DNA from 2 places in the Paenibacillus sp. FSL H7-0756 genome. Region 2 is predicted to be linked to the other one. Evidence: riboswitches for the same ligand, from Rfam matches in the RefSeq annotation. Region 2 holds a riboswitch; the other holds the start of a gene.
The links. A riboswitch is a leader RNA that binds a small molecule or an ion and turns the genes downstream of it on or off. The one in region 2 is predicted to bind glycine.

Region 1: another riboswitch for glycine. It lies ahead of gcvT (glycine cleavage system aminomethyltransferase GcvT); the one in region 2 lies ahead of NST04_RS04790 (amino acid permease).

The regions. Positions count from the first base shown of each region.
Region 1 covers NZ_JBBOVT010000001.1:1,537,759-1,544,439, reverse strand. Annotated here, with positions in the region: gene NST04_RS06840 (flagellar motor protein) at 129-914, shown strand; gene NST04_RS06835 (flagellar motor protein MotB) at 911-1,807, shown strand; gene NST04_RS06830 (hypothetical protein) at 1,891-2,523, shown strand; gene gcvH (glycine cleavage system protein GcvH) at 2,621-3,013, opposite strand; glycine riboswitch at 3,198-3,295, shown strand; glycine riboswitch at 3,299-3,399, shown strand; gene gcvT (glycine cleavage system aminomethyltransferase GcvT) at 3,480-4,604, shown strand; gene gcvPA (aminomethyl-transferring glycine dehydrogenase subunit GcvPA) at 4,601-5,953, shown strand; gene gcvPB (aminomethyl-transferring glycine dehydrogenase subunit GcvPB) at 5,950-6,681, shown strand, end outside.
Region 2 covers NZ_JBBOVT010000001.1:1,066,484-1,073,164, forward strand. Annotated here, with positions in the region: gene NST04_RS04770 (ABC transporter substrate-binding protein) at 1-303, opposite strand, end outside; gene NST04_RS04775 (carbohydrate ABC transporter permease) at 373-1,287, opposite strand; gene NST04_RS04780 (ABC transporter permease) at 1,303-2,256, opposite strand; gene NST04_RS04785 (DUF5643 domain-containing protein) at 2,500-3,432, shown strand; glycine riboswitch at 3,561-3,640, shown strand; gene NST04_RS04790 (amino acid permease) at 3,782-5,158, shown strand; gene NST04_RS04795 (helix-turn-helix transcriptional regulator) at 5,192-6,139, shown strand; gene NST04_RS04800 (DinB family protein) at 6,216-6,681, shown strand, end outside.

The sequences.
Region 1 (6,681 bases), 470 kb from region 2:
CCTAATCATCCTTCATCCATACCAAGCTGAAAAATATGGAAGATAGGAATGCACGTTCCCGTTTATTATACAGCGTTGCCCAGACTGTTGCAAACCATAATATATAGAAATTTAAGGAGCCTGAATTTATGGATTTCATTACAATACTCGGCCTGCTGGCCGGAATTGCCGCTATGATCGGCGGTTTTCTGTGGGAAGGCGGCAGCCTGTCCGGCCTGCTGCAGCCCAATGCAGCCCTGATCGTATTCGGCGGTACCCTTGCGGCGGTGCTCATCAGCTTCCCGGCGTCCAAGCTCCGCACTATTCCGGCGGCGCTCCGCTTGGCTTTTGGCCGGCAACGGGATACCAGCCGGGAACAAGCCGAAGAGCTGATTGCCATGGCTGCACTCACGCGCCGCGGCGGTGTTCTCGCCCTGGAGAAACGGGCAGAGGAACATCCGGATCCCTTCACCCGTGAAGGCCTGTTTCTGATTGTCGACGGCAATGACCCGGATCAGGTCCGGCAGATCCTGGAGCTTGGGATGGATGCCAAAGAGCTGAAATATGAAGGGTACGCCAAGATTTTCGAAGCCGCAGGCGGCTATGCACCAACCATGGGGATTATCGGCACCGTTATGGGGCTGATCCGGGTTCTGAGCAATTTAACGGACCCTTCCAATTTGGGCGCGTCGATTGCCGTAGCTTTTACAGCAACACTCTATGGGGTAGCCAGCGCTAATCTACTCTTTTTACCCATTGCCTCCAAAATCAAATCCCGCAGCCAAAGTGAGCTGGGCACCATGGAGATGCTGCTCGTCGGCATTCTGTCCCTGCAGAACGGGGATCACCCGCATCTGGTCCGGCAAAAGTTGGCTCCCTTCCTGACAGACGCTCCTAAACGCAGCATCGGCACCAGCCCGGGGGAACCGCTATGAGGCAAAGAAACCGCCGGCAGCCCCGTACCGCCGCTGGCAAGGAGAGCCGGGACCGCTGGATGATTACCTACGCGGATCTGATCACGCTTCTGCTTATTTTTTTCGTGATTCTGTATGCTATGAGCAGCCTGGATTCGCAGAAGTATGCCATTGTCAGCGGATCCTTATCGGATACCTTCAGTAGCGGAAGTGCAGTGCTGGAAGGCGGAAACGGCGTGCTGGAGGGCAATCAGGGAATCACCGGGAATGCCGTTTCGAAGGGGAACACTGAAGGCGGCGGAACGGCTGGCGGTCCTTCTGCTACAGGCTCCGCGAATGCGGGCGGGCTGAATGGAACCGGGGCAGATCATCCTGCAACCGGACAAACAGGAAACGGGGAGGGACACCAGCCGTCAGCGCGCGAGCTTGCTTTTCGGGAACAGGAAGCGAAGCTGGCTGCTCTTATGGGCGTCATCACCCAGTATGTGGAGGAGAATAACCTTGGGGAACAGATTTTTGTGGCCGATAAACCGCAGGGCATTGCCATCACGCTGAGTGACCGGTTCCTGTTCGATGCGGGTAAGGCTGAGTTGAAATCCCCTGCCTTCCCTGCACTGCGCCAGCTATCGGGCCTGTTCCGCGGCATCGGCGCCACGATCAGCATCGAAGGCCACACCGACAATGTTCCCGTGACGCCCGGATCAGTCTATAAAGACAACTGGGAGCTATCCGGCGCCCGTGCGCTGTCCGTCCTGCGCTTTTTTCTGGACAAAGAGGGGCTGAGCCCTGATACCTTCCAGTACGCGGGTTATGCCGATACCCGGCCTGCCTACGATAATACAACCGCCGAGGGAAAGCAGCGGAACCGCCGGGTTGAACTAATTGTGCTGCGTCAGCTTCAGGAGGAAGAATAGCACGTAATTGCGAGCGAATCAGCTCAGATACCGGCAGGCGGCAAAAGCATATATCCATTTGCTAATAAAGGAGATAGACCGCTATGCAGGATACAAACGGAGCGGCGTCGGAGGCCGCAGGGTTCTTCAGGTTTTTGCGGCTGGCAGTTTCGCTGATCATGATCATTATTGCCCAGGGGATGCTTACCCTCTTCGTCGGATTTTTTGCCGCCTTCATGCAGTTCTTCTCCTCCCGTTACTTCTGGGGAGACCTGGCCCGCGTCTATCCGCTGGACAAGCTGATTGCAATTGGCGCTGATTACCTTATTGCCGGAGCTCTCTTCGCCCTGGCTTGGTTCGGGGTCTGGTGGATGCTCTACGGCTTGTCCGGGAATGGGCGTATCCGCTGTTTCCCCCTGCTTTTGCTGAGCGCGTATTCGACGTTTCTTCTCCTCTTTGCACAAGTCAATCCGGTCTATAACCCGGAAGCCATGATCCCCAGTTCTGCCGGGGAAGCGACATTTATCGTTTGTATGGGGATGTCGGCTGCTGTGCTTTTCCCGTTTTATTCAGCCGGGGTGTATTATTTCGTGCTCAAGCCCGCCACCCGTCCGCGAAAAAGATACCGTTTCCTGCTGCTGTGCTCTGTATTTTCCATTGCGGGTCTGGCTCTTCTGCCCCTGCTGTGGCAGCTGGCTCCGGGCCTTTATCCCGGTCTGCTTAGCTTCCCGGAATAAGATACAGACGCAAAAAGACAGACCTCTCACATTAGTAACATCTAATGTAATAAAGAGAAGTCTGCCGTATTCAGCGCTTTCGCGGATAAGCTAACTTTTATTCCCCAACGAGTTCCTTGTACGCAGCCGCATCCAGCAGGCCGGTTACTGCCTCTGCGAACTCTGCATCAAGCTCCAGCTCAAAAATCCAACCGTCCCCGTAAGGCTGGTCATTGATCAGCTCCGGGCTGGCCTCCAGCGCATCGTTGATCTTGGTCACCTTACCGGATACGGGTGAATATAGCTCCGATACGGTCTTCACGGATTCGATACTGCCCACACTGTCGCCTGCGGAGATCGCCGCGCCCACTTCCGGAAATTCTACAAACACGATATCGCCCAGCAGATGCTGCGCATGATCCGTAATCCCTACACGTACTACGCGTCCCTCGCCCTGCTGCGCCCACTCATGCTCTTCGCTGTATAGCAGGTTGTCAAGCACTTCACTCATTCCAAGCCGCCTCTTTTCCGTAATTGGAGTTCTAAATTTAGTTATAGCCTAAGTTATCGGCTTGCCTAATGTCAATATAACTGACAGTAAAATTAAATTTGTCAACTTTTTGACGTTTTTTTGATTGACAGGGCGGAGGGTTACCCGGTTTAATGGAGTCAGTAGAAAAACATATGGTTTGCGAATGATGGCATAGGGAGAGACTGTCTCACAGGAAGACAGCGCCGAAGGAGTAAGCCCGGGATGGGTGAATCTCTCAGGCAAAAGGACCTTTGCCGGACGCATCTCTGGAGAGCATCCGGGTGCCTGCGCCGCAGGCTTCACGGATCACCAACGGGGAAACCTGCGCGGCATGGCAGGGTAACTCTCAGGTACCAAGGACAGAGCGAAAGTCCATTTATGCATACGTGCATAATGGCTTTCGCCTGTCCTTTTTCGTATGTAATCAGACCAAGGGAGTGACAAGATGGAGTCTTTGAGAAGAACGCCTTTTTATGATCTCTATGCCGCTTATGCGGAGTCCAGATGTATTGATTTCGGCGGCTGGGAGCTGCCGGTGCAGTTCACAGGCATCGTGAAGGAGCATGAAGCCGTCCGTGAACGGGCCGGACTGTTCGATGTCTCGCATATGGGGGAATTCATGGTTACCGGGAACGGCGCTGAAGCCTTCCTGCAGAGAATGACCACCAATGATGTCACCCGCCTGGAAGACGGCGCAGCGCAGTACACCCTGATGCTCTACCCAAGCGGCGGAGTGGTGGACGATCTGCTTGTATACCGGCTGGGCGGGGAGCGTTACATGCTTGTCGTCAATGCGTCCAATATCGACAAGGACTTCCAGTGGCTGCAGGAGCATCATACCGCTGAATTCAGCGGGGTCACCCTGCAGAATATCTCGGATGAGACGCTGCTGCTCGCGTTGCAGGGTCCGCTGGCAGAGACGATTCTGGCCAAGGTCACGCAGGTGCCACTAACAGAGCTTAAGCCGTTCCACTTCATCGAACACGCTGAAGTCTGCGGCGTCACCGTCCTGCTCTCCCGTACCGGATATACCGGCGAAGACGGCTTCGAGCTGTATGCCCCCGCCGATACAGCAGCAGCACTCTGGAACGGTCTGCTGGCCGCTGGCGCTCCGCATGGCCTGACGCCTGCCGGCCTGGGCGCACGTGATACGCTCCGCTTCGAAGCCAAGCTGCCGCTGTACGGCCAGGAGCTGTCGGCGGAGATTACGCCGCTTGAAGCCGGTGTCCAGTTCTTCGTGAAGCTGGACGCAGGGGACTTCATCGGCCGCGATGCCCTGCTGAAGCAGAAGGAAGCCGGCCTGCCCCGGCGTCTTGTGGGCCTGGAGATGATCGACCGCGGCATTCCCCGCTCCCACTATCCCGTGTACGCGGACGGAGTGAAGATCGGTGAAGTTACGACCGGCACCCAATCCCCTACCCTGAAGCGGAATCTCGGACTCGCCCTGCTGGACGCTGCCTATACGGAGCCGGGCACAGAGGTGTACGTGGAGATTCGCGGCAAGCAGCTCAAGGCTGCCGTCATCAAAGCCCCATTCTACAAAAGAAGCCAAGGAGTGAAGCCGCAATGAAGCACCGCTATCTGCCTATGACTGAGCAAGACCGCGCAGAAATGATGGAGACCGTAGGCATCCAGTCTATCGATGAGCTGTTCGCCGATATTCCGCAGTCTGTCCGTTACCAGGGGACCCTGCCGATGTCCGGCGCCCTGGACGAATATGCACTGCTTCGCCATATGAAGGGGCTCGCAGACAAGAACGCCGATTTCGACACTCACACCAGCTTCCTCGGCGCCGGATTATATGACCACCATGTTCCGGTCGTGATCAACCATGTGATTTCCCGTTCGGAATTTTATACCGCCTACACCCCTTATCAGCCGGAGATCAGCCAGGGTGAGCTTCAGGCCATCTTCGAATTCCAGTCCTATATCTGTGAGCTGACCGGGATGAAGGTCGCCAATGCCAGTATGTATGACGGCGCAACGGCCCTGTCCGAAGCGGCTGTGCTGGCCGCAGGCGCAACCAAGCGCAAGAAGCTGATTGTCTCCCGTACCGTTCACCCGGAAGCGCGCCAGGTGCTGCGCACCTCCGCCAACGCCTGGGGCCTGCAAATTGTAGAGATTGACTATGCTGACGGGGTAACGGATCTCGCCAGGCTGGCCGAAGCCATTGACAGCGATACCGCTGCTGTTCTGGTCCAGTCCCCCAACTTCTTCGGCGGGATTGAGGATCTGCGCCAGATTGAGCCGCTGATCCATGCGGTCAAGGGACTGATCGTGGTCAGCGCGAACCCCATTGCACTTGGCGTATTGGAGTCCCCCGGACGGCTTGGCGCAGACATCGTAGTCGGCGACGCGCAGCCGCTGGGTATCGCCGCCTCGCTGGGCGGCCCTACCTGCGGATTCTTCGCGGTGGCTGAGCCGCTTATGCGCCGGATGCCGGGCCGGATCGTCGGCCAGACGGTTGACCGGAATGGCAAGCGCGGCTTCGTGCTGACCCTGCAAGCCCGCGAACAGCATATCCGCCGGGAGAAGGCGACCTCGAATATCTGCTCCAACCAGGCGCTTTTGGCGCTGTGCGCCTCCGTCTACCTGTCCGTGATGGGCAAGGAGGGCATGCGCGAGGTAGGTGAGCTGAACATCCGCAAGAGCCACTATGCTGCCGGGCGGCTGGCTGAAATCACCGGTGCAGAGCGCGTCTTCACTGCCCCGTTCTTCAATGAATTCGTCCTGAAGCTCCCGGAGGGCAGCAGTGTGAGTGCGGTGAACTCCAAGCTGCTGAAGGAAGGCTATCTGGGCGGTTATGACTTAGGCCGGGATTATCCCGAGCTGGCCGGACATATGCTGGTGGCCGTAACGGAGAAACGAAGCAAGACCGAAATTGACGAATTCGCAAGCGCACTGGAGGGCTGTGTATGAAACCGGAACAAAGTCTGATTTTTGAATTAAGCCGTCCCGGCCGCTCGGCCTACTCCCTGCCTCTGTGTGATGTGCCGCAGGAAGAAGGTCTTGACTCACTCATTCCCGGAGGGCTGCTGCGCAGTGAGCCGGTTGTGCTGCCGGAGGTATCCGAGGTGGATGTGATCCGCCACTATACCGCCCTGTCCCGCCGCAACTTCGGAGTCGATAACGGCTTCTATCCGCTCGGCTCCTGCACGATGAAATACAACCCGAAGATCAACGAGGATGTCGCCCGCTTCCCCGGACTCTCCAAGATCCATCCGTACCAGCCGGAGGAGAGCATCCAGGGTGCGCTTGAACTGATGTACACGCTGCAAAAGGATCTCGCCGCCCTGACCGGCATGGATGCCGTATCCCTGCAGCCTGCTGCCGGTGCCCACGGCGAGTGGACCGGCCTGATGATGATCCGCGCCTACCATGAGAGCCGCGGCGAGATCCGTTCCAAGGTCATCGTGCCCGATTCCTCGCACGGTACCAACCCGGCAAGCGCCGCAGCCGCCGGCCTTGAGACAGTCACCATCCCGTCCAATGACAAGGGTATGGTTGACCTTGAGGCGCTGAAGGCAGCTGTCGGCAGCGACACTGCTGCGCTGATGCTCACGAACCCGAGTACCCTCGGACTCTTCGAGACGCAGATCGTCGAGATCGCCGCGATTGTCCACGAAGCGGGCGGACTGCTCTATTAT
Region 2 (6,681 bases):
CCAAGGGAGTCCCTGGAAGTCAATCTCGGCGTTGATTTTTTCTTTGAGATACTTGTTGATCTCGTCTACAACCGCTTTGGTATCATTTTGCGGGAAATTCCCGACCGTGTACACTTTCAGCTTGCGGAACGTTGAGGTGTCAGGATTCGTGCTGCCTTCCGTACCTGCTGTTGTAGCTGCTGCTGTCGATTCTGCCTTGGACGGGGCGGATGCACCTGAATTGCCCCCGCCGCATCCGGTAATGCCCAGTATCACGGCGGTTAGGGCAGCAAGCACCGCGCCCGAGCTTCTGGTTGTTCTCATTTGTATGAACCTCCTCAATGATAATTAGATCATATATTCTAACCGGCATTTACGCCAGAGCTAGACCCATTAACCTTTGATCGCCCCAATCGTGAGGCCTTTGGTAAAGTACTTCTGGAAGAACGGATAGATGAACAGAATGGGACCAATCGACAGCACAACCATGGCCATGCGCAGACTTTCGGTTGGAACGGATTCCTGTACCATCAGGGCGACACCGGTGCCGGCAAGCTGGGTTTTGAAGAATTCGGCCTGGCGGATCATCTGGATCATGACGTACTGCAGCGAGAACTTATTGGTGTCATTAATGAACAGCATGGAGTTGAACCAGTCATTCCAGTACATCAGCGTAGTGAACAGTCCGATGGTCGCCAGTACAGGCAGGGAGATCGGCAGCACGAGCTGGAAGAAGATCCGCCATTCCGAAGCTCCGTCGAGCTTGCCGGATTCAATCATCTCCTCCGGGATGGTCTGCTGGAAGAAGGTACGGGTGATGAAGATATAGAAGGCATTGGACAAGCCGGGCAGGATCAGAGCGACCAGCGAGTCCTTCAGATCGAGATAATTCACGTACAGCAGATAGAAGGGAACCAGTCCGCCCGAGAACAGCATCGTGATCAGCAGATAGAAGTTGAATGTCTTTTTAAAAGGGAAATCCTTCCGGTAGAGCGGATACGCATACAGTGCAATCAGCAGCACGGCCAGAACAGTTCCGATAAGGGTAACGGTCAAGCTGACACCATACGCCTTAACCAGTGTCTCCGAATGCTTGAACAAATATTGGTACGCGGACGCATCGATATGATCGGGCCAGAACTTGTAACCCTGGAGCGTCAAGGCCTTCTCGTTGGTTAAGGAGATAGCGACAATGAGCACGATCGGCAGGATACACGCCAGGCTGAAGGCGATGAAGAACACATTCAGAATAATCTGGGCGGTGGTAGAGCCTTTGGTATAAGGGTTGCTTCGGGATGCAGTAGTCATTAGAATCCTCCGTTTCTAGAAAAGAGCCGTATCGCGGTTCAGCTTACGGGCCAGTGCATTCGCGCCGATGACCAGGAAGAAGCCGACGACCGATTGATAGAAGTTCGCCGCAGAGGACATCCCCAGGTCATTGAGCTGGATCAGGCCCCGGTAGACATAGGTGTCGATGACGTCCGTAGTCGAGCGCAGCGCACCGGAGTCCAGGGTCACATGGTAGAACAGCCCGAAGTCAGAGCGGAAGATACCGCCCATATTAAGAATCGTGAGAATGACCATGATCGGCGTAAGCAGCGGCAGGGTAATCTTGGTGATCTGCTGCCATTTGCTGGCCCCGTCCATCACCGCAGCCTCGTACAGCTCTTCGCTGATGCCGGTGATCGCTGCAAGATAGATGACGCTGCCGATCCCGATGGAGTGCCACATTTTGGTGATCCACAGAATGTAAGGCCATGCGTTAGGATGCATATAAGCGTTCACCGAGGAGTAGCCGAACATCGGCAGAATATGCTTGACCAGGAAGCCATACTCCGGGTGCAGGAAGGCATAGACGATGAAGCTGACCACGACCATGGACAGGAAGTTCGGCATAATCATCACGGTCTGGAAGAACTTCGAAGCCAGCTTGTTACGCACCTCATTGATCGCAATCGCCAGCGAGACGGAGAGAATTAGGCCTGAGATAATGAAGACCACATTGTACCCCACGGTGTTGATCGTCACGCGCAGGGCGTCAGAGGTGGCGAAGAGGAACCGGAAGTTATCCAGCCCGGCCCAGGGACTGCCCATAATGCCATCAATGTAGTTGATGTTCTTGAAGGCAATGAATAATCCGAACATCGGAATATAGCAGTTGATGAAAAAGATAATCGACGTGGGCAGCAGCATCAGCAGCAGCACCCGGTATCGCACGATATTGTGCAGCAGACGGCCGAAACGGCCCTGGGGCGGTGTCGCTGGCTTGGTGTTCATAGCTTGTGGTGCGGGATTTGCCATAAGTTCTAACCTCACTCTACTTGTTCTGGATGAATTTATTATAGTAGAGCAGCCCTTCGGAATTCTTTCTTGGAAATGACTCTGTTTATTCAAAAATGACTTTGTACGGAGCGCGTGAATTCAGCGCTCTTGTCACAAACCGGCAGGAGGGGAACGTTATACCTGTATATTCTTAATCAGTAAAGGAGAAAAGCTATGTACACGATCAGCTTAAATACCATGAAGAAAGCAATTATAGCAACAGCAGTAACCGCTGTACTCGGAGGAACAGTTGTCGGCGGGGGATTCACTGTAGCCGTAGCGGCGGCAGCCGATGTCAACAAGGATACTAAGGCTGGCAGCGTATTCGCGATCAGCGATAACGCCACTCTGAAGGCGATTGTTCAGAAAAAGCTTGCTGCCGCCCCGAATCAGGCCGTGACCCAGGAGGGGGTAACCCTGACACTAACCGATCTGATCTATGACAGTAATGAGCTTGTCGCAGGCATCCGGCAGGAGGGAGGGACGGTAGACAAGTATGGTTCCTTCATGGACCCATCCAGAACTGTGGATGTATTGGTCAATGGGAAAAAGCTGCTGTACGATACGTCCATCTCCACAAATTCCGAAGATACGGACACGGCGTTGATCCGGCTAACTAAAGGAGCTATGAAGCAGCAAATCCCGGATAAGTTCGACCTTACGCTGAAGGCATACGCCAACGGGGTGAAGGAGCCATTTATATTTAAAGTTCAAGTGAACAAGCTGGGGACCCTGTTAACCGTGAAGCCGGGCGTTTCCAAAAAGAACAGCACATTCAGCTACACAGTGACATCCTTCCAGATGACCCCGTTGACAATGTCTCTGCAGGTGAGCTTCAAGGGGGAAGTTCCGGCAGCGGCCAAGTCCAAGGGGAACCCGGAAAGAATGTTATATGACCTTGTGGATGAGAAGGGAAATGTGAGCTCGCCGTGGGGCAAGCCGTTTGAGAAGGTTAAGACAAGCGGTACCGAGGAGCAGAACTACGGTGCTTTTCCGGCCGTCCCGAAGACCATTAGTGTTAAGCCGTTTACGTATGCCAAGGATGCCAGCGGGAAAATGTTCAAGGACAAACAGGGCCAATGGGCTAAAACCTATTATAAAGATCTGGAAACCAAAATTACGGTTAAATAACAAGCGATGTAACTAATGTTATTGACAGAAGTCTGGGCTATGAATAGAATTGACAAATATTTAGATGAAGTCCGCTTCAAATAATTAAATATTCGCAAGCTATGAAGGCTATGGATCACACTATAGCTGGAGCAGCTTCTGGAGAGACTGCGGGAGACCGCAGCGCCGAAGGGTTCACAATCTCAGGCAAAAGGACAGAAGAGTACCGGATTTCTATTTCCCTGGCTGATTTCCTTCAGCGTAGGCAGATAGCTTATTTGGAACCTCTTATGAACCGGGAGATTGGATGATATCCAGTCTCCTTTTTTGCGTTATTTGCAGCGTTGAATTCATTAAGGGGGAAACAGGAATGGCACAGACAGAATTAAAAAGAGAGCTCGCGAACCGGCATGTCCAGCTTATCGCTATCGGCGGTACGATTGGAACAGGGTTATTTCTCGGCTCAGGCAAGGCGATCCAGCAGGCCGGGCCTTCCATCATGCTCACGTATCTGATCGTGGGAATCGCCGTGTTTTTTGTGATGCGGGCGCTGGGGGAACTGCTGCTCTCGAAGGCGGGGTATCAATCTTTTACAGACATTGCTGAGGATTACCTGGGGCCGCGCGCGGCATTCATTACGGGCTGGACCTACTGGTTCTGCTGGATTATGACGGCGATGGCCGATGTGATTGCGGTGGGCGTCTATGTGCAGTACTGGTTCGATATTCCGCAGTGGGTACCGGCCGTGATCTGCCTGATCATTCTGCTCGGACTCAATCTGCTCACGGTCAAAAGCTTCGGCGAACTCGAATTCTGGTTTGCTCTGATCAAGGTGGTTACAATTCTGGCTCTGATCGGCCTGGGGATTGTCCTGCTGGTGACCGGGTTCAAGACGGATGCAGGCTCGGTGTCAGTCCGCAATCTCTGGGAGCATGGGGGCGTGTTCCCGAACGGGGTGAAGGGCTTCTTATTTTCCTTCCAGATGGTGGTATTCGCTTATGTCGGCGTGGAATTGGTGGGGGTATCGGCAGCGGAGACTGCGAATCCTGAGAAAAACATCCCGTCCGCAATCAACAAAATTCCGCTGCGGATTCTGTTCTTCTATGTAGGCGCGCTCTTCGTGCTTCTGTGCATTAATCCCTGGACCCAGCTTAGCGCGGCGGAAAGCCCGTTCGTGCGTACCTTCAGTTTGGTCGGGATTCCGATTGCTGCGGGAATTATCAATTTCGTGGTCTTAACCTCGGCGGCCTCCGCCTGCAACAGCGGGATGTTCTCGACCAGCCGGATTCTCTACAATCTGAGCAGACGGAATCAGGCCTCGCCGCAGCTTGGCAAGCTGAACCGGAATCATGTGCCTGCGAATTCCCTGTTTATCTCCACCCTGGTGATCTCTGCCGGAGCACTGCTCAGCAAGCTCATTCCGGGTCAGGCCTTCGGCATCGTGACTACGATCAGCGCTATTTGCTTCATCTGGGTCTGGGGCGTTGTGCTAGTCTGCCATATCAAGTATAAAAGGAACCGCCCGGATTTACATGCCGTTTCCAAATTCAAAGCGCCGTTCACCCCGGTGATTAACTATGCTGTTCTGACGCTGTTTGCCGCCATTCTTGTGATCATGCTCTTTGCCGATGAGACGCGTCCGGCGCTGCTGTTCACTCCGCTCTGGTTCATCCTGCTGTTCGTTCTGTACTCCATCAGAAGCCGTAAGGAGAAAAGTGAACAGGAAATCAGTATAATCAATACATAAACTGATTTCAGGATGAAGAGGTGCAGCCGCCGCATGAACAAGACAGACCGCATGTTAGCCATCGTACTGGAGCTGCAGCGCAAAGGAGTCGTACGGGCAGAGGATCTGGCGTCTGTCTTCGAGACCAGTGTAAGAACCATCTACCGCGATATCCAGGCGCTTAGTGAAGCCGGAGTGCCGGTGGTAGGAGCTACAGGTCAGGGATATTCACTGGTAGAGGGGTATTTCCTGCCCCCGGTCAGCTTCACAGCGGAGGAGGCTGTGACTCTGCTGATCGGGACGGATTTCGTGGAGCAACGGTTCGATACGGAGTATGGTAACCGGGCTTCCGCAGCAGGCAGGAAGATTGAAGCGATTCTGCCGGGTGATACCAAGGAGAATGCCGCCCGGCTCCGCCAGAGCATCCTGCTGCTGAGTACCAGTAAAGATAAGCTGCAAGGACAGGACAAGGAGTACATGGAGCAGATCCGCCGCGCGATTCTGGAGCAGCGGAAGATCAGCTTCGGGTATACGAAGGGCAGACAGGAAGCTGACGGAAGTCACCGGAGTGTCCGAACCGCCTCGCCGTATGGACTTGTCCTGAACAGAGGTGCCTGGACCCTGGTCGCCTGGTGCTGGCTGCGGCAGGAAATCCGTCATTTCCGGTTATCCAGAATGAGCGGGCTTACCGTTCTGGACGACCGGTTCGAAGTGCCTGCTGATTTCGATCTGCACGCGTACCAGCCGGAGGATGACCGCCATGTACGCGTGTGCATTTTGGTGCATCCCGAGATCGCTGACAAGGCTGCTGAATCGAATAACTTTTATCTGGAGGCCGTGGAGGACCGGGCAGACGGCAGGCTTATGACCTTCCGCGTGCGTCAGCCCGGGGACCTGCTGCAATGGGTGCTTGGCTGGGGAGCGGGGGCGGTTGTCCTGGAGCCGGAAGCCTTGCGGAAGCTTGTGCGGGAGGAAGCGGCAAAAATGCTGGAACGCTACTGACATAACGTTGTCAGTAGCGTTTGTGTATATTCAGGTCAGACCTTAAGAATAAAGGAGCTGCCTGAAACCTATGAATATGAATACGAAGACTACGGAAGCCTTACAGCAATTTGAAAAGACTGCGAATCACTATCTTATGGAATTAGATACCTTCAGTATGGAGCAGCTGCTGCGGCAGCCGGCTGACGGAGAGTGGTCCCTCGGGCAGATGGTTCAGCATTTGATACAATCGGCGCTGTACATGCAGCTCCGTAATATCGATCTGTGTCTGGCCGGGAACGGGGAAGCGGCGGGCAAGGAAGCAGAGATGACTCCGGATGGTAAAGCGGTTTTTGCCGGGGGCAGCTTCCCGCCTGTGCGCGTTCATGTTCCGCCGTCACCGCAGTATACGCCGGTGCAGCCGGAGAGCAAGGAGCAGCTGATCCAAGGCCTGAACACAGTGATGGAGCGTATGCGCGAGACCCTGCCGAAGCTTGCGCAGGCACCTGAGCACAGCACCGCCCCTCATCCCCGGTTCGGCCCCTTGTCTGCGGCAGAATGGT